DNA from 4 places in the Ancylobacter sp. WKF20 genome. Region 1 is predicted to be linked to each of the others. Evidence: predicted binding sites of a transcription regulator. Region 1 holds the regulator's gene; each other region holds the start of a gene.

Region 1 (4,736 bases):
CTACCAGCTCCTCGTCGTCCCGGTCGGTGGCTTCTCCGGCTGGGCCGGCTCGATCGCCCTGGCGATCCTGGTCATCCCGGTCGTGGTGCGCACCACCGAGGACATGCTGAACCTGGTGCCGATCGGCCTGCGCGAGGCGGCCTTCGCGCTCGGCGCGCCGCAGTGGAAGGTCGTGACCTTCATCACCTGGCGCGCGGCCCGCGCCGGCATCGTCACCGGCATCCTGCTGGCCGTCGCCCGCGCCGCCGGCGAGACCGCGCCGCTGCTGTTCACCTCGCTCGGCAATAATGGCTGGTCGATCAGCCTCAACGCGCCGATGGCCTCGCTGCCGATCGCCATCTATCAGTACGCCGCCAGCCCCTTCGAGGACTGGGTCGCCCTGGCCTGGGCCGGCGCGCTCATCATCACCGTCGGGGTGCTGACCCTGAACATTCTTTCCCGCCTCGTCCTGGCGAAGATGAAGTGAGACGGACCATGAATTTCGCTGCTGAAACGTCGATCGACATCGCCTCCGCCGTGAACCGCGCCACCGCGCCGTCCGCCGAGCCCAAGCTCAAGGTCGAGGGGCTGAATTTCTTCTATGGCGACAACCACGCCCTGAAGAACATCAATTTCGAGATCCCCGAGAAGCGCGTCACCGCGATGATCGGCCCCTCGGGCTGCGGCAAGTCCACGCTGCTGCGCATCTTCAACCGCATGTACCAGCTCTATCCGGGCCAGCGCGCGGAAGGGAAGATCCTGTTCGACGGCGTCGACCTGCTCTCCAAGGAGCTGGACTCCACCGTGGTGCGCTCGCGCATCGGCATGGTGTTCCAGAAGCCGACGCCCTTCCCGATGTCGATCTATGACAACATCGCCTTCGGCGTGAAGCTGCATGAGCGGCTCTCCAAGGCGCAGATGGACGAGCGCGTGGAGTGGTGCCTGCGCAAGGCGGCGATCTGGGAGGAGACCAAGGACCGTCTCCACACCTCCGCGCTCGGCATGTCCGGCGGCCAGCAGCAGCGCCTGTGCATCGCCCGCACCATCGCCGTGCGCCCGGAAGTGATCCTGCTCGACGAGCCCACCTCGGCGCTCGACCCGATCTCGACCTCGAAGATCGAGGACCTGATCGACGAGCTGAAGCAGGAATTCACCATCGTCATCGTGACGCACAACATGCAGCAGGCGGCGCGCTGCGCCGACATCACCTCCTTCTTCTATCTCGGCGAGCTGATCGAGGTCGCCGCGTCGAACGAGATCTTCACCAATCCGCGCGAGGCCCGCACCCGCGACTACATCACCGGCCGCTTCGGCTGAGCCGGCAGAGGAGCCTCCCATGACCGAACATATCGTTTCGTCCTTCGACGCCGACCTCAAGGAACTCAGCCGCCGCGTGGTGGAGATGGGTGGTCAGGCCGAGCGCCTCGTCGCGGATTCGGTCGAGGCGCTGGTCAAGCGCGACACCGAGCTCGCCCAGAAGGTGATCGTGCTCGACGGCCCGGTCGACCTGCTCCAGCGCGAGATCGAGGAAAAGGCCATCCTCACCATCGCCCGCCGCCAGCCGCTGGCCGGCGACCTGCGCGAGATCGTGGCCGCCATGCGCATCGCCAACGACCTCGAGCGCATCGGCGACCTCGCCAAGAACACCGCCAAGCGCGTGCTGGCGCTGACCGGCGAGTTCCACCCGCAGAAGCTGGTGCGCGGCGTCGAGCACATGTCCGGCATGGTGCTGGAGCAACTCAAGATGGTGCTGGACTCCTATGCCAGCCGCGACAATGACCGCGCGCTGGAAGTCTGGCGCCGCGATGGCGACATCGACGTCCTCTACACCTCGCTGTTCCGCGAACTCCTGACCTATATGATGGAGGATCCGCGCAACATCTCGCTGTGCACGCATCTGCTGTTCTGCGCCAAGAACATCGAGCGCATCGGCGACCACGCCACCAACATCGCCGAGACCGTGAACTATCTCGCCACCGGTCAGCAGCTCACCGACGAGCGGCCGAAGCAGGATACCAGCAGCCTCACCTCGCTGCCCTTCCCGGCCTGAGGCCGGCGTGACCGACGACCGGGGATGACGCCATGCCCACCAATATTCTGATCGTGGAGGATGAGGAGCCCCTCACCCTCCTGCTGCGCTACAACCTCGAATCCGAAGGCTATGCCGTCGACAGCGTGGGGCGCGGCGACGAGGCGGAGACCCGGCTGCGCGAGAGCGTGCCGGACCTCCTGATCCTCGACTGGATGCTGCCGGGCCTCTCCGGCATCGAGCTGTGCCGGCGCCTGCGGGCCCGGCCGGAGACCGAGCGCATGCCCGTTCTCATGCTCACCGCCCGCGGCGAGGAGACCGAGCGGGTGCGCGGCCTCGCCACCGGCGCCGACGACTATGTGGTGAAGCCCTTCTCGGTGCCCGAGCTGGTCGCCCGCGTGCGGGCCCTGCTGCGCCGGGCCAAGCCCGAGCATGTCTCGACGCTCTTGCGCGCCGGCGACATCGAGCTCGACCGCGAGACCAAGCGCGTCCACCGCGCCGGGCGCGAGCTGCATCTCGGCCCGACCGAATTCCGGCTGCTCGAATTCCTCATGCAGTCGCCCGGCCGGGTCTATTCGCGCGAGCAACTGCTCGATGGCGTGTGGGGCCAGGACGTCTATATCGACGAGCGCACGGTCGACGTGCATGTCGGCCGCCTGCGCAAGGCGCTCAATCGCCCGCGCCAGCCGGACCCCATCCGCACCGTGCGCGGCTCGGGCTACTCGTTCAACGAGATGTTCGCCCGCGCCCATTGAGCGGGGGCGAAGCGATGTTCGCCCCCGTGCCCTAGGCGCGGAACCTGAATGACAAGCCGCCGATCCGCGAGGACCGGCGGCTTTTTCATGAAGGCGCGGAGCCCGCGTGCCAGCCCCTACCGCGCCCCTGCCGCGTTGCCTCCCGCGGCGGGATATGAAACATCATCCGCCTACCGCGACGGTGCGCGTCTCATTCGCTCCCTGCCGGCGCGGTCCTCCCGATGGAGAGCGGATGGTCACGTCAATGTCAGCGCCCGAGAGCGCGCCTCTGCCGGAGGCAGACGCCGGCGAGGCCCGACGGGCCGATCTATGGGCCGCCTTCCTGCTGGCGGGCCTCGCGACCGCCTTTATCGCCTTCACAGTCTGGCCGGGGCTGATGTCGTTCGACAGCCTCTATGCCTACCGCCAGTCCATTGAGGGGGTCGACACGGCGCTATGGCCGCCCGTGCATGACTATCTGTTCTTCATCTTCCGGCACCTGCCCGGCAATCCCGGCGGGCTGCTGCTCTTCCAGTCCTTCGCCCTGTTCCTCTCGGCCAACCTCATCATCCGCCATCTCGCGCCATCGGCCACCGTGTCGGTCCCGCTCATGGCGATGTTCTTCGGCCTGTTCGTCGCGTTTCCCACGCTGCTCGGCGCCCTGATCGTGCTGTGGAAGGACGTGACCGTCGGCACCTTCGCCGTCATGGCGGTCGCCCTTTGGCTCTCAGGCACGCGCCGCTTCTCCTGGGCGAGATTCCTCGCGCTGTTCGCCTGCGTCACCATCTCCATCGCACTGCGCTACAACGCCCTGCCGCTGGTGCTGCCCTTCATGCTGCTGGTCGTCTGGCGGCCCGCCGGTCCCGCATCGACCGGCCGGCAGCAGGCGGCGGCCGGTCTCGGCATCGTGGTGACGCTGGCTCTTGCCTATGCGAGCACGCTCTGGCGCCTGCCGGACCTCCAGCGGCTGCCGTCGGTCGCGCCGATGATGACGAACATCAAGCTGTGGGACATCGCCGGCACCTCGGTCTGCGCCGGGCAGTCCCTGCTGACCGATGTCGTCACCCCCGGCGACCCGTTCACGGTGGAGGAGCTGCGGGCGCTGTACAATCCCCGCCATATCAACCTGACCTTCGACACGCCGCTATGGAATGAGCGCCTCGGCACCCGCTATGTGTGGCGCAGCGTGCCGGCCATCGAGCAGCGCTGGCGGGAGATTCTGGTCGCGCATCCCGGCTGCTATCTCGCCACCCGCCTTGCGGTGTTCGAGCAGCAGATGGGCCTCAACACCCCCGTCACCTATTACCCGACCCATGGCGGCATCGACGACAATCCCTACGGCTTCACCCTGGCCTTTCCCGAGCGCGCGGCCCGCCTCATCCAGATGATCGTCGAGGGCGCCAACGCGCCGTGGCGGCGTGGCTATGTGCTGGCGGGGCTTGCCCTGTTCTTCCTGCTGCCGGCGCTGTGGATCGACCGGCGGGGCGCAATACTGCCGCTCGCGCTCTATGCCGGCACGCTCGGTTTTCTGGGACTGCTCTTCGTCGCCGCCCCGGCGGGGGATGCGCGCTACATCTTCCCGCCCGGCGTGTTCGCGGCACTGGTCATCGTCACCTCGCTGGCCTGCATTGCCCGCGCGCGCCACGCGCGCCGCGTCCTAGCGCTGTAGGGAAAGACGCGCGCCTCACCCCGTCCGCTGCGGCCGCACGCGGTACTGCGCCTCGATCTCCAGCAGGCGCTGCTTGCGCCAGAGGCCGCCGCCATAGCCGGTGAGCGCGCCATCCGCGCCGATGACGCGGTGGCAGGGGATGATGAGGGCCAGCTGGTTGGCGCCGTTCGCCCGCGCCACCGCGCGAATGGCCGCGGGCGTGCCGATGCGGCGGGCGATCTCGGCATAGCTCACGCTCTCCCCCGCCGGGATGCGCCGCAGCTCCGCCCAGACGGCGCGGGTGAAGGCGCTGCCGTCGAGCGCGACGGGCGTCGCGAAATCCGCC
Region 2 (4,736 bases), 1.0 Mb from region 1:
AGAACTGCGTCCACTGCAAAACCTGCGATATCAAGGACCCCAACCAGAACATCACCTGGGTCGCCCCGGAAGGCGGCGGGGGGCCGAACTACCCGAATATGTGAGGCAATCATGCGGCGCGGCCTTCCCACCATCTTCGGAACGCTCATCGCCGCGTCCCTCCTGGTTTCCGCTCCGCTCGCCGCGCAGGAGGCGCCCGGCGGCGCGCCGGATTACAGCGCCTTCCGCGAGGGGCTGTTCCTGCGCTACCTCGATGCGCAGCCCGGCGGCATTGCCCGCGTGCCGCGCATCGGCCTGTCCTTCGGCGGCGAGGTGCTGAGCGCGGATCTCGATTCCGGCTCCACCGGCATCGTGGTCGCCGCCACCTACATCCCCGGCCTGAACCAGCTCCCCGTGCAGGGGCCGGGCGAGCTGACCTATACGAGTTCCGGCCGGGTGATGGTCGGCCAATGGGTGGTGACCCCGGTCACGCTCTCCGGCAAGGAAGGCGCGAGCCTCACCACCGCGCCGCTGCCGGTGCTGGCGGTGACTGAGGTGCGCTGCCTGTCGAGCGCGCGCGACTGCACGCCCTCCAGCGACCCGCGCCATATCGCCATGGTCGGCGTGGGCTTTGCCCGCGAGGCCGACCGGCAGAGCCAGAGCACGCCGGACAAGAACCCGCTGCTCAACATCGCGCCGGGCGAGCGCCCGCGCCGGCAGGGCTACATCCTCACCACGGAGGGCGTGCATATCGGCCTCACCGCCGCCAATACGCGCGGGCCCTTCCGCTACCTCAAGCTGGAGCGCCGGCCGGATGGCACGGACTGGCAGCCGACGCCCGCTTGCATCAGCCTGAATGGCGCGACCCCGCCCGCCTGCGGCAGCGCGCTGGTCGATACCGGCGTCGGCGCCATGTTCATGACCGTGCCCGCCGCGCAGGCCGGGGCCGCGGGGGTAGGTGCGGACGGGTCACCCGCCCGCACGCTGCCGGAGGGCACGCAGGTCGCCATCAGCGTCGGCGCGGGAGTGCAGGCTTTTCCGCTCTACGCCTTCACCGTCGGCGACGGCTCCCCGCTCGCCCCCGAGGCGATCCATCTGCGCGTCGCCCCGGACCGGGTGTTCGTGAACACCTCGTTCCACCTGCTGAACGGCTATGACGTGCTGTTCGACGGGGAGGGCGGCTATGTCGGGTTTCGCGGGCGGTAGGGCGAGCTAGCCCGTAAAGCCAAGAGCTGCCGCGACCTGTTCGGGCGTCTCCGCGACGTCCTGTTGTCCCCGGCTGCGAAACGTGACCCGCGTCAGGCCGGGCTTCGCCGCCGTATCTGGCGGCGCCTCCGCGAAAGACTGGATTTCATCGGCATTGATGAAGACGGCGGATTTGTCGGGTCGGGTCAATTTGATCAGGATCATGGCTCTGCCCCCATCTGACAGCTCATGAAACGCTACCACAGGTTGTTTTGCAATCCGTGTGCATTGCCCTGTGTCCACGGACCCTTGCCGAGTATAGTCCTCACACCAGGCTGAGCAGCAGTGCCGCCAGCAGGATGATCGCCGCCCAGAGGTCGGAATACATGGCGACCGTCTCGCGCAGGTTGCGGTGCGGGCGGCGGGCGTGGTTGAGGCCGGCGAGGCCGAGGAACAGGCCGCCGACCAGCGCCACCGGCAGCACCCAGGCGGAAAACACCAGCGACAGCAGGCCGGTCAGGCCGATGGCGACATTGGCGAAGCCAAGCTCCTGCGCCAGTACATGGGCGCGCGGCTCGTCGATGCCGAGAATGCCCTTCACGGTGAAGGCCGGCTTCCAGATCTGCGTGACGCCGGCGAGCAGCAGTCGCACGCCCACCGCCCAGAAGGCGAACCATTTGATGGCGACCACGACGAAGGCGCCGACGCCGCTGGTGGTCGCGAGTTCGCCGGCGATGCTCACCACTGGCAGGATCACCATGGTGAGCAGAATGATCGCGTAATACATGCGTCCCCCGATAGAAGCGTCCCTGCGCGGCCGCGCCGTCCGCGCCCTGCGGCGCGCGCCCCGCGCCATGGTGGGGGCGGGGAGAGCGGGGGTCAATGCGGGGAGGCAGCTCACCCGTTCCCCGGACAAGCCGCGCAGGGCGCGGCGATGATCCGGGGCCCAGGGGAGACTCCGCCGCAGGCGGCTTTGTTGTTCTCTGCCGTCACGAGAGACGGCCAAAGACTCGTCCGCTGGGTCCCGGCTCGCCTTCCGCTGGCGCTGCAGGCGTCCGGGACACGGGCCCCACAGCCGTCATCCCGGCCGGAGCGCAGCGGAGAGCCGGGATCGTACGCCACGCTTTCCTGGTCAGTGGCGGCTCGCGATCCCGGATCGGCCTTTGGCCGTCCGGGATGACGTTAGGTCCGGGAGGTTCACGGAACTGTCGCATGGGCTTCATCGACGTGTCATCGCCCGGGACTACCCCAAGCCGGTCTTTCACAGGCCGGCGGAGATCCGATGGCGGCAGCGCTTCAACTCGACCGTGTGAGCAAGACCTATGGCGCCATGCGCGCCGTGGAGAATGTCTCGCTGACCATCCAGCCGGGCGAGCGCGTGGCGCTCATCGGGGCCTCCGGCTCCGGCAAGTCGACGCTGATCCGCCTCGCCGCGGGCCTCATTCTCGCCGATCCGCAGGGGCAGGGCTCCGGCGCGGTGCATTCCTTCGGCGTGAAGGTGCAGGAAGGCGGCAGGCTCGCCGGTGATGTGCGCGCGGCGCGCCGGCATATCGGCCTCGTGTTCCAGCAATTCGCGCTCGCCGGGCGCATGTCGGTGCTGACCAATGTGCTGGTCGGCGCGCTCGGGCGCATCAGCGTGCTGCGCGGCACGCTCGGCCTGTTCAACGACGATGAGCGCCGCACCGCCTATGCCGCGCTGGCCGAGGTCGGCATCGCCCAGCACGCCATGAAGCGGGCGCGCGAACTCTCCGGCGGCCAGCAGCAGCGCGTCGCCATTGCCCGCGCGCTGGTGCAGGGCGCCAAGCTCGTGCTGGCGGACGAGCCCATCGCCTCGCTCGACCCGAAATCCGCCAAGCGGGTGATGGACACGCTGGTGACGATGAGCCGCGACCACGGCATCGCGCTGGTCGTCTCGCTGCACCAGGTGGACTACGCCACCGCCTATTTCGACCGCGTGGTGGCGATGAATGCCGGCCGCGTCGTGTTTGACGGCCCGGCGTCGCAGATCAACGCCGCGTTCCTGACCGAGCTCTACGGCGCCAGCGCCGAGGAGCTGATCCTGCCCAGCCAGTTCGTCGTCGGCGCCTCCGTGCCGGCCGAGACCCCCGACATCCAGACCGTATCCTGACAGGAGCGACATCCATGAAGCGCATTCTCGCGGCCGGCCTCGTGCTCGCCGGCCTGACCGCCCCGCTGGCGGCGCAGGAAGTCAAGGAGCTGAACTTCGGCTTCATCTCCACCGAGTCCTCGGCGAACCTCGCCAAGAGCTTCGAGCCCCTGCTCAAGGACATGGAAAAGGCCATCGGCGTGCCGGTGAAGCCGTTCTTCGTCGGCGACTATGCCGGCGTCATCGAGGGCATGCGCTTCAAGAAGGTCGATATCGGCTGGTTCGGCAACAAGTCGGCCATGGAAGCGGTGGACCGCGCCAATGGCGAAGTGTTCGTCAAGACCGCCAAGCCGGACGGTTCCTCGGGCTATTACTCGCTGATCGTCACCAATGTCGACCGCAGCGACATCAACAACCTCAAGGACATCCTTGATTGCTCGAAGGGTTATAACTTCGGCAATGGCGATCCGAACTCGACCTCGGGCTTCCTGGTCCCGAGCTACTACGTGTTCGCGATGAACAATGTCGACCCGGTGAAGTGCTACAAGCGCGTCGTCAGCGGCAACCATGAGAGCAACCTGCTCGCGGTGGCCAACAAGCAGGTCGACTTCGCGACCAACAACACCGAAAACATGACCCGCCTGCAGATGACCCGCCCGGAAGAGGCGAAGAAGATCAAGGAAGTGTGGCGCTCGCCGATGATCGCCGGCGACCCGATCGTGTGGCGCAAGGACCTGCCGGCCGACCTGAAGGCGAAGATCTACACCTTCTTCATGACCTATGGCCGCAACGGCACGCCGGAAGAGATCGAGGCGGCCCGCGCCGTGCTCGCCAAGACCTCGGACGGCTGGGGCCCCTTCCTCGCCTCCTCCGACGCCCAGCTGATCCCGATCCGCCAGCTCGAGCTGTTCAAGGCGAAGGTCAAGGCGCAGAACGACGAGAAGCTCTCGGCTGACGAGAAGGCCGCGAAGATCAAGGAAATCGACGCCAAGCTCGCCGCCCTCGACGAGCAGCAGAAGAAGCTCCCCTCCATGTGAGGTGGCATAGGGGCGGCGCCTGCGCCGCCCCGTTCTCTACCCAAGAAGCGGCGGCGTCTGCGCCGCCCCGTTTCTCGCCGATCCGGGGCGGCCCGCGTGCCGCCCCGTCTTCGTGGCAGCCGGTTTCGGCTGCTCCCGCCCTCGGATCTCCCGGACGGATTGTCTCGCCCCATGACCAGCTCTGCTGCCGCCCACCGCTCCGCCGTCGCCGCGCTGCCGGCCCCGCCGCACACGCCGCTGACCACGCGTCTCGCCCGCCTCGCCATCGCGGCGGCTGGCGTGACGGTGCTGGTGTTCTCCTGGCATGAGGCGGAGATGGACCCGGCGCAGCTGGTGCGCGACGCCGGCAACATGGCGACACTGGGCGCCGACTTCCTGCGGCCCGACTTCACCGACATCGACGTCTATTTCAACGCGATGCTGGAGAC
Region 3 (4,736 bases), 2.1 Mb from region 1:
CTTCAGCGAGACGAAGGTGAGCTTCTTGGTCTTGGCGTTCGGACCGACCTGATTGTCGCGCTCGATGACGAGGAAGCCGTCCTTGTAGGCGGTCAGCTCGGACAGGCCCATCCAGCCCTTGGCCGGCTTGTCGAGCGGGTAGCGCACATAGGTCCAGCTCTTGTCGGCGGGCTTGTAGGCGAGGATCTTCACGAAGCCCTTCGGATCATCCTTCCACTCGCGCTGCACGGCGAGCCACACGGTCTCGTCGGCGCCCGAACCGGTGACGGCGACGCCCTCGAAGCCGAAGCGGGTCGCCTGCGCGGCCAGCGCCTCGGGCAGCGCGATCTGCTCGGCGACGGTGCCATCGGCATCAACCCGCACCAGAAGGTTCTGCGTCGGGTTCTCCTTCTTCTCCGGGTTGCCTTCCGAGGCGACCCAGAAGCCACCCTCGGGGCGCACCGCGATGCCCTCGAGGTCGAGCCCCTTGGCCGGCTTGCCGTCCACGGTAAGCACGGTCGCCTTGGTGATCTTGGCCGGCAGGCTGGTGGCGTCGACGGTGAGGATGCGCGCCTGCGCATAGGCACTGTCGGTCACGGCGTAGAGCTTGCCGGGCTCCTTCGGATCGGCCGCGAAGCCGGAAAGCGCCGACCACCAGATCGGCAGTCCGTCCGGGCCATTCTCGGAGAGGATGGTCGGATAGGCCGGCTTGGCGCCGGGCTGGCGCTGATACACGGTGACGACGGACCCGATCCCGCCATCCTCGCGCAGATCGGTCTCAGCGGCAGTAACGAACAGGTCGCGCTTGGGGATCGCCATCAGGCCCTCCGGCCCGACGCCGCCCGGCAGAACCTGCAGGAACTCCGGGGCCTCCGCGCCGCCCTTGTCGCGATAGACATAGACCAGCGAGCCGCGCTCGGAGGCGACGAAGATCAGCTTCTGGCCATCGAAGGTGGCGACTTCCGCGCCCTCCATCTCGATGCCCTTCTTGTTGCGCTTGTCGGGATAGTGCCCGACGCGCACGGCCATGTGTTCGGGCGCGACGCCGGAGTCGAACAGCAGCTTGCCGGTCTTGTCGAAGATGGAGAAGCCGCGCGTGCCGCCCTTCCAGTCGCCTTCATTGGCGATGACGAAGCGGTCATCGTCGAGCCACTGCACCGTATCGGGCTCGCGCGGCGTGTCCTTGATCGCGCTGGTGAGGTCGATCACCCCGTCCTTCTTGGTGTCGATCTTGTCGAGCGAGACCGTGCCGGCGGAGAAGCTGCCGGTCACCTTACCGGTGTTGAGATCGACCACGACGATGTGGTTGTTCTCCTGCAGGGTGATGACCACCTCGTTCTTGGAATTGATGTCGAGATATTCCGGCTCCGGGTCTTCGGGGGCGACGGCAGCAAGGCCGGTGAGCTCCACGACCTTCTTCGAGGCGTCGACGACACGGCCGTCCTTGACCTCGAAATAGGTCAGGTTGCCGGCCGGCAGCTGCGGCAGGGCGCCCTCATTCACCTCTTCGTCGCGCTCATTCTCGATCGCGATGGCGAGGAAGCGCCCGTCCGGGCTCTTGGTGACGGCGTCCGGCTGGCCGCCGAGATCCACCTTGTCCTCGACCTTGCGCGAGGCGATGTCGACCACCGCGAGATGGCCGGAGGGCTTGGACTTCGACTCCGAGGTGTTCACCCCGACATAGGCCTTGCCGCCGATCACCACCGTGGTGGTCGGCTCGCCCTCGAGCGCCACCACGCCCGCGGGCTTGGGCGCCGCCGGGTCGGTGATGTCGACAAAGCCGATGCGCTGGCCGGGGCTGTCGCTGTAGATCAGCGTGTTGCCGTCTTCGGTGAAGGTGATGATTTCCGCCGAGGTCGGCTTCGCGGCATCCGCACCGGCCGGCAGGTTGTCGATCACGTTGAAGGTGGCGATGCGGTTGAACACCGGCGCGGGCGACTGGGCCTGCGCGCCAGGCAGGGCAAGGCCCAGCACCAGGGCGGACACACCGGCGAGAAGAAGCGAGCGCATGGGAGAATCCTCGTCTGACGCGGGGGCAGGCCCCGCTCTGGCGCGCACTTCAAAAGGCGTTGCGTGACAGAGGCATGACGGCAACCGCCGGCGCCGGACGCAAAGGCACCGAAGTATTCGACTTTTGTCGAAACATTTCGCCGCAAATGCCGATATTTAGAGCTTGCACTTACCCTTGGGTCATCGTCTCCTTGGCGCATCGGGACAAGGCGCAAAAGCGCCGCCCGGCGGGCTCGACCCGCGAGGAAACGCCATAGGAGGAATCCCCATGACCGACACGTCAGGGAAGAATGCGGACCTGCGTCAGGACGTCCGCACAAGCCGTCGCCGTTTCATGACCACCGCGGCCGCGGTGGCCGGCGCCAGCGTGGTCGCCGCCCCGGCGGTGCATGCCCAGGCGCCCATCAAGCTGAAGTTCCAGTCCACCTGGCCGAACAAGGACATCTTCCACGAATTCGCCGGCGACTACGTCAAGCGCGTCAATGCGATGACGGGCGGGCGCGTGGAACTGGAAATCCTGCCGGCCGGTTCGGTCGTCCCCGCCTTCCAGATGCTCGACGCGGTGTCGTCCGGCATTCTCGACGGCGGTCACGGCGTCGCCGCCTATTGGTACGGCAAGAACAAGGCCTTCTCGCTGTTCGGCACCGCCCCCGCCTTTGGCTGGGACGCCGACGAGCTGCTCGGCTGGGTCCGCTATGGCGGCGGCCAGGAGCTTTATGACGACCTCGTGCAGAACACGCTGAAGCTCAACGTGGTCGGCATGCTCTCCGGGCCGATGCCGAGCCAGCCGCTCGGCTGGTTCAAGAAGGAGATCACCGGCCCCGCCGACATGAAGGGCATGAAGTACCGGACCGTTGGCCTCGGCGCCGATCTGTTCAAGGAATTCGGCGCGGCGGTCACCATCGTACCGGGCGGCGAAATCGTGCCGGCCATCGACCGTGGCCTGCTCGACGGCGCCGAGTTCAACAACCCCTCCTCCGACCTGGTGCTCGGCTTCCCGGACGTCGCCAAGGTCTACATGCTCGGCAGCTATCATCAGGCGCTCGAATGCTTCGAGATCCTGTTCAACAAGACCAAGTTCGACGGGCTGCCCAAGGACGTTCAGGAAATCCTCAAGGGCGCGTCCGACGCCACCTCCGCCACCATGATGTGGAAGGCGCAGGACCGTTACTCGAAGGATCTCGAGGCCATCAAGGCGCGCGGGGTCAAGGTTCTGCAGACCCCCAGATCCGTGCTGGAGGCCCAGCTCAAGGCCTGGGACGTGGTCATCGCCAACCTCTCCGCCGACCCGGTGTTCAAGAAGGTCGTCGACAGCCAGAAGGCATGGGCCAAGCGGATCGTCGGCTTCCGGCTGGAATATGAGCCGGACTCGAAGTTCGCCTACGACCACTTCTTCAAGACGGCCTGAACCACCGCCGATGGCGCCCCTCTCCGGCTACGGAGGGGGGCGTTTCGCATCCGCTGCTCTCCCCGGCATGACGCCGCGCCGGCCGCTTTCGTGCGGCCCCGCGCCGGCCCATGCCTCAAGCGTGCCCACGTGACGAGGCCCGTCCCATGCAATCCCTCCTGCTCGGCGTTGACCGGCTGAACGCCTTTGTCGGCAAGACCTTCGCCTGGTGCATCGTCGTCCTGATGCTGGCCATCACCTACGAGGTGTTCTGCCGCTATGTCCTGCGCGATCCGACCACCTGGGCCTACGATGTCAGCCTGATGCTCTATGGCGCCCTGTTCATGATGGCGGGCGCCTACACGCTCTCGCGCAACGGCCATGTGCGCGGCGACTTCATGTACCGCAAATGGTCGCCGCGGACGCAGGCCAAGAGCGACCTGGTGTTGTTCTTCCTGTTCTACTTCCCCGGCATTCTCGCGCTGATCTATGCCGGCTGGAACTACTTCCAGCTCTCCTACATGCTCAACGAGCACTCCTCCTTCAGCCCCGACGGCCCGGTGATCTGGCCGTTCAAGGCGCTGATCCCCATCACCGGCGTGCTCCTGCTGCTGCAGGGCATCGTCGAGGTGGTGCGCTGCCTGATCTGCATCCGTGACGGCGACTGGCCCCAGCGCCTCCACGACGTCGAGGAGATGGAGAAGATCATCCTCGAAGAAGCCGCCACAAAGGACGATCCCGAAGCCGTCCTCAACGCCATCGAACGTGAATCCACCACGCGGGGATCGCTGTGATGTTTCTTTCGGACCCCGCCCTCGGCATCCTGATGCTGGTGCTGTTCCTGATTTTCCTGATGCTCGGCTTTCCCATCGCCTTCACGCTGATGGCGCTGGGCGTGGGCTTCGGCTACTTCACGCAAGGGGACAGCATCTTCAACCTCTTCGTCCAGCGCACCTATTCGGTGATGGCGAATGACGTGCTGATTTCCATCCCGCTCTTCCTGTTCATGGGCTATGTGATCGAGCGGGCGAACATCCTCGACCGGCTGTTCCGTTCCATCCAGCTCGCGGCCGGCTGGATCCCCGGCTCCCTCGCCGTGGCGACGCTGATCACCTGCGCGCTGTTCGCCACCGCCACAGGCATCGTCGGCGCCGTGGTGACGCTGATGGGCCTGCTCGCCTTTCCGGCCATGCTGCGTGCCGGCTACGACACCAAGCTCGCCTCGGGCGTGGTCTGCGCCGGTGGCTGCCTCGGCATCCTCATCCCGCCGAGCGTCATGCTGATCCTCTACGGCGCCACGGCTGGCGTCTCGGTGGTGAAGCTCTATGCCGCCGCCTTCTTCCCCGGCATCGCGCTCGCC
Region 4 (4,736 bases), 160 kb from region 1:
GCGACGGGGGCGCGGCATGGTCCAGCGCGTGGCGACGGTGGCTTTCGAAGGCGTCGAGGCGCGCCCGGTCGATGTTCAAGTTCAGGTGAGCCCCGGCCTGCCGGCCTTTAATCTGGTCGGTCTGGCCGACAAGGCAGTGACCGAAGCCAAGGAGCGGGTGCGCGCCGCGCTCATCGCCTCGGGCCTCGCCCTGCCCGCCCGGCGCATCACGGTGAACCTCGCCCCAGCCGACTTGCCGAAGGAAGGCAGCCATTACGACCTGCCCATCGCGCTCGGCCTCATGGCCGCCATCGGCGCCATCGGCACCGACGCGCTGGACGGCTTTACCGTGGTCGGCGAGCTCGCGCTCGATGGCCGCATCGCCCCGGTCGCCGGCGTGCTGCCCGCCGCCATCGGCGCCAATGCGCGCGGCCACGGCCTCATCTGCCCGGAAGCCTGCGGGGCGGAAGCCGCCTGGGCGAGCCCGGACATGCCGGTGCTGGCGCCGGCCTCGCTCATGCAGCTGGTCAATCATTTCAGCGGCCGCCAGCTGCTCGGCCGGCCCGAGCCCCGGCTTGAGGGCGGCAACGCCGCGCTGCCGGACCTCGCCGAGGTGAAGGGGCAGGAAACCGCCAAGCGGGCGCTCGAGATCGCCGCCGCCGGCCGGCACAATCTCCTGCTCTGCGGCCCGCCGGGCGCCGGCAAGTCGATGCTGGCGCAGCGCCTGCCCTCCATCCTGCCCCCGCTCGGCCCGGCCGAGCTGCTGGAGGTCTCGATGATCGCCTCGGTGGCCGGCGCCCTGCAGGGCGGCGCGCTCACCAATCGCCGCCCGTTCCGCGCCCCGCATCATTCCGCCAGCATGGCCGCCATGGTGGGCGGCGGCATGCGGGCGCGGCCGGGCGAGGTCTCGCTTGCCCATAATGGCGTGCTGTTCCTCGACGAGCTGCCGGAATTCGCCCCCGTCGTGCTGGATTCGCTGCGCCAGCCGCTGGAGACCGGCGAGGCGGTGATCGCCCGCGCCAATCACCGCATCGCCTATCCCGCCCGCTTCCAGCTCATCGCCGCGATGAATCCCTGCCGCTGCGGGCGCGCGGGCGAGCCCGGCCATACCTGCCGGCGCGGGCCGCGCTGCGCCAGCGAGTATCAGGACCGGCTCTCCGGCCCCTTCCTCGACCGCATCGACCTGCATCTCGACGTGCCCGCCGTGGCGGCGATTGATCTGGTGCGGCCGGGCCCTTCCGAGCCGAGCGCGGCGGTCGCCGCCCGCGTGAGCGCGGCGCGGCAGGCCCAGCGCGCCCGCTTCCGCGCGCTCGGCCGCCCGGACCTGTCGACCAATGCCGAGGCGAGCGGGCCGATCCTCGAGGAGATCGCCGCCCCGGACGAGGCGGGCGCGGCTTTGCTGGCGGACGCCGCCCGGCTGATGCGGCTCTCGGCGCGCGGCTATCACCGCGTGCTGCGCGTCGCCCGCACGCTGGCCGACCTCGCCGGCGCCGAGAGCGTCGGGCGCACCCAGATCGCCGAAGCCCTCGCCTACCGCTCCGCCGCCGACCGCGCCGCCGCGGCGGCGTGAGGGGGCGGGGGGCTGGCGAACCGACGGGGTTGTGGCACCCACGCTTCGAGAAAGCGGAGGTCGCGACACACCTTAACGACGTCATGGCCGGGCTTGACCCGGCCATCCACGACTCCCGGCCGCCGCACGCATCGAAAAGACGTGGATCCCCGGGTTAAGCCCGGGGATGACGGGCGCGAATGTGGAGGGACGCGTGAGGGGCAAAGGCGTCATCCCGGACGGCCAACGGCCGAGCCGGGATCGCTCGCAGGTACGGGATCGCGCGCCGAGCCGGGATCGTGTCCCGCCGAAGCCCCCGAACGATCCCGGCTCTCCGCTTCGCTCCGGCCGGGATGACGACCTGCGGACGGGTAGCTCGACGGCCTGCGTCCTGCCGGGCGCGGCAGAGGCACATGGCCGGCCAGCATCGTGCCGGTCGCGGCAGAAGGGCGCGGCCAAACCGTTTCCCGGACAAGCCACGCGGCGCCCACCCTAACGACGTCATGGCCGGGCTTGACCCGGCCATCCACGACTCCCCGCCGCACGCCGCCAAAGACGTGGATCCCCGGGTCAAGCCCGGGGATGACGGCGTGCTGAAGGTCAACGTCATCCCGGACGGCCAACGGCCGAGCCGGGATCGCTCGCAGGTACGGGATCGCGCGCCGAGCCAGAATCGTGCCCCACCTATGCCCCAACGATCCCGGCTCTCCGCTTCGCTGCGGCCGGGATGACTGCCTGCGGAGGGGGTAGCTCGACGGCCTGCGTCGTGCCGGGCGCGGCAGAAGGGCGCGGCCAAACCGTTTCCCGGACAAGCCACGCGGCGCCCAACCCTAACGACGTCATGGCCGGGCTTGACCCGGCCATCCACGACTCCCCGCCGCCGCACGCCGCCAAAGACGTGGATCCCCGGGTCAAGCCCGGGGATGACGGCGTACTGAAACTCAAACGTCATCCCGGACGGCCGAAGGCCGAGCCGGGATCGCGCGCCGCGAAAGCCCCCCGACGATCCCGGCTCTCCGCTTCGCTCCGGCCGGGATGACGCCTGCGGAGGGGGAGGCGGCGGACATCTGGCGGGAATGGCCCGGGGCGGACGGTGCCAGGCCGACCCGCCACGCCCGCCGCCTGTCACATGCGCGTCCTAGAGATGTGATTCTTCTCGGGGGATCGATATAATCGACCGGAGCCGGGGGATTGTGATGACCGAGATGCTGGCCGACGCGACTGTCGAAACGGCGCCTGCCACCGCCGCCTCGGTCCTGCGGGCGCTGCTGAAGCCCGCTTTCCTCCGCCCCTCCGTGCTCGCCCCGGCGCTGCTGCGGCCGCTGCGCCCCGCTCGTGCCGCTTCAACCTCCACCCCGTCGACCCCCGCCCCGCTGCGCCTCGTGCCGGCGGCGCTCGACCCCTCCCGCTTCATGCCGGCGCTGCGTTCCTATTCGGGCCTGCGCCACCGCGAGAGCCGCTCGCCCGGCGGGCCGGTGGTGCTCGGGCGCATCGGCGCGCTGGAAGTGCGCCTCGCGGTGACGGCGGCCGATGTGCGCCGCGCCCAGCGCCTGCGCTACGAGGTGTTCTATGAGGAGATGTCGGCGATCCCCGCCGCCGCCGCCCGCCTCGCCCGGCGCGATGTCGACGCGTTCGACGCCATTTGCGACCACCTTCTGGTGCTCGACCATGACAATTGCCGCATGGTGCGCGGCCGCGCCGTGCCGCGCGTGGTCGGCACCTACCGGCTGCTGCGGCAGGAGATCGCCCAGCGCCATGGCGGCTTCTACACGGCGGGCGAGTTCGACATCGCCCCGCTGCTCGCCCGCCATCCCGGCCGGCGCTTCCTGGAGCTCGGCCGCTCCTGCGTGCTGCGCCCCTACCGCACCAAGCGCACAGTGGAGCTGCTCTGGCACGGCATCTGGGCCTATGTCCGCCAGCACGGCATTGATGTGATGTTCGGCTGCGCCAGCCTGGAAGGCACTAATCCGGCGGCGCTCGCCCGCCCGCTCGCCTTCCTGCATCATTTCGCCCCGGTCGATCCGGAATGGTCGGCCGACGCCCTGCCCCGCCACGCCGCGCGCATGGACCTCGTGCCGGTCGAGGGGCTCGACGCCAAGGCGGCGCTGAACGAACTGCCGCCGCTCATCAAGGGCTATCTGCGGCTCGGCGCGCAGATCGGCCGCGGCGCCGTGGTCGATCACCAGTTCGGCACGACGGATGTGCTGATCGTGCTGCCGGTCGAGCGCATCAGCCCGCGCTATCTCGATCATTTCGGCGTCAATGGCGAGCGCCACGCCGCCTGAACGGCGGACGGATCGGCGATCCCGCCGGCGATGCATCGCGCGCGGCCTTTTCGCGCAGGCCCGGCGCCAATGATCTTGCGCGCCACGCCGCCCTCTCCCATATCTGAGCGCAACGGGACGCCGTCACCGGGTCCCATCACGCAAAGTCGCTTCAGACAAGGACTTTGGGAGCATGTCGCGTATTCCCTCGCTGTCGAGCCCCTTCCTGCTCGGCTTTGATGAGGTCGAGCGGGCGCTCGACCGCGTCATGAAAGGCTCGGACGGCTATCCGCCCTATAATGTGGAGCGGGTCTGCCTCACCGGGGAGCCGGACCGCCTGCGCATCACGCTGGCCGTCGCCGGTTTCACCCGCGAGCAGCTCGACGTCACCGTCGAGGAGAAGGAACTCGTGATCCGCGGCCGCCAGGTCGACGAGACCGAGCGTGTCTATCTTCATCGCGGCATCGCCGCCCGCCAGTTCCAGCGCACCTTCGTGCTGGCCGATGGCATGCGGGTTCTCGGCGCCGAGCTGAAGAACGGTCTCCTGTCGGTCGATCTCGTCCGACCGGAACCGGAACGCGTCGTCCGACGTATCACCATAGCGACCGACGAGTGAGGGTGCCCGAAATCCGGTCTCGACAGCTACGAAAGGAGTCGCGGACCATGACCAATGACTTCCAGATTGATGCGGCCTCGGTTGGCGAGGCCATGGCCGGGGCGCTGTCCCCCGAAGCCTTCGCCAATCTCGGCGACGGGCATATCGCCTATGTGAAACCCATCCGTTCGGAACAGGCGGCGGAGATGTTTCCGCAGGCGCGCCTCGCGCCGGGGCTGCAGCTCTACACGCTGAATGCCGCCGACGGCACGCCGATCATGCTGACCGACAGCCGCGAGGCGGCGATCGCCTCCGCGCAGCAGAACGAGCTGGTAACGCTGAGCCTGCA

What was found. The regulator PhoB, encoded in region 1, activates phosphate uptake and scavenging genes when phosphate is short. The targets are predictions, from matches to a motif close to TGTCATNNANCTGTCAT.
Region 2: the regulator PhoB is predicted to act here: its motif matches at 2,382-2,398, upstream of phnC (phosphonate ABC transporter ATP-binding protein).
Region 3: the regulator PhoB is predicted to act here: its motif matches at 2,053-2,069, upstream of AncyloWKF20_RS07015 (esterase-like activity of phytase family protein).
Region 4: the regulator PhoB is predicted to act here: its motif matches at 2,652-2,668, upstream of AncyloWKF20_RS16185 (GNAT family N-acyltransferase).

The regions. Positions count from the first base shown of each region.
Region 1 is NZ_CP121679.1:3,667,538-3,672,273, reverse strand. Features, by position in the region: gene pstA (phosphate ABC transporter permease PstA) at 1-466, shown strand, start outside; gene pstB (phosphate ABC transporter ATP-binding protein PstB) at 475-1,296, shown strand; gene phoU (phosphate signaling complex protein PhoU) at 1,316-2,029, shown strand; gene phoB (phosphate regulon transcriptional regulator PhoB) at 2,062-2,763, shown strand; gene AncyloWKF20_RS16910 (hypothetical protein) at 3,008-4,411, shown strand; gene AncyloWKF20_RS16905 (methylated-DNA--[protein]-cysteine S-methyltransferase) at 4,427-4,736, opposite strand, start outside.
Region 2 is NZ_CP121679.1:69,668-74,403, forward strand. Features, by position in the region: gene AncyloWKF20_RS00315 (electron transfer flavoprotein-ubiquinone oxidoreductase) at 1-104, shown strand, start outside; gene AncyloWKF20_RS00320 (hypothetical protein) at 112-1,185, shown strand; gene AncyloWKF20_RS00325 (hypothetical protein) at 1,192-1,389, opposite strand; gene AncyloWKF20_RS00330 (hypothetical protein) at 1,490-1,951, opposite strand; gene phnC (phosphonate ABC transporter ATP-binding protein) at 2,447-3,292, shown strand; gene phnD (phosphonate ABC transporter substrate-binding protein) at 3,307-4,308, shown strand; gene phnE (phosphonate ABC transporter, permease protein PhnE) at 4,480-4,736, shown strand, end outside.
Region 3 is NZ_CP121679.1:1,530,122-1,534,857, forward strand. Features, by position in the region: gene AncyloWKF20_RS07015 (esterase-like activity of phytase family protein) at 1-1,989, opposite strand, end outside; gene AncyloWKF20_RS07020 (TRAP transporter substrate-binding protein) at 2,258-3,397, shown strand; gene AncyloWKF20_RS07025 (TRAP transporter small permease subunit) at 3,544-4,170, shown strand; gene AncyloWKF20_RS07030 (TRAP transporter large permease subunit) at 4,170-4,736, shown strand, end outside.
Region 4 is NZ_CP121679.1:3,505,493-3,510,228, reverse strand. Features, by position in the region: gene AncyloWKF20_RS16190 (YifB family Mg chelatase-like AAA ATPase) at 17-1,549, shown strand; gene AncyloWKF20_RS16185 (GNAT family N-acyltransferase) at 2,725-3,813, shown strand; gene AncyloWKF20_RS16180 (Hsp20 family protein) at 3,986-4,408, shown strand; gene AncyloWKF20_RS16175 (DUF1150 domain-containing protein) at 4,456-4,736, shown strand, end outside.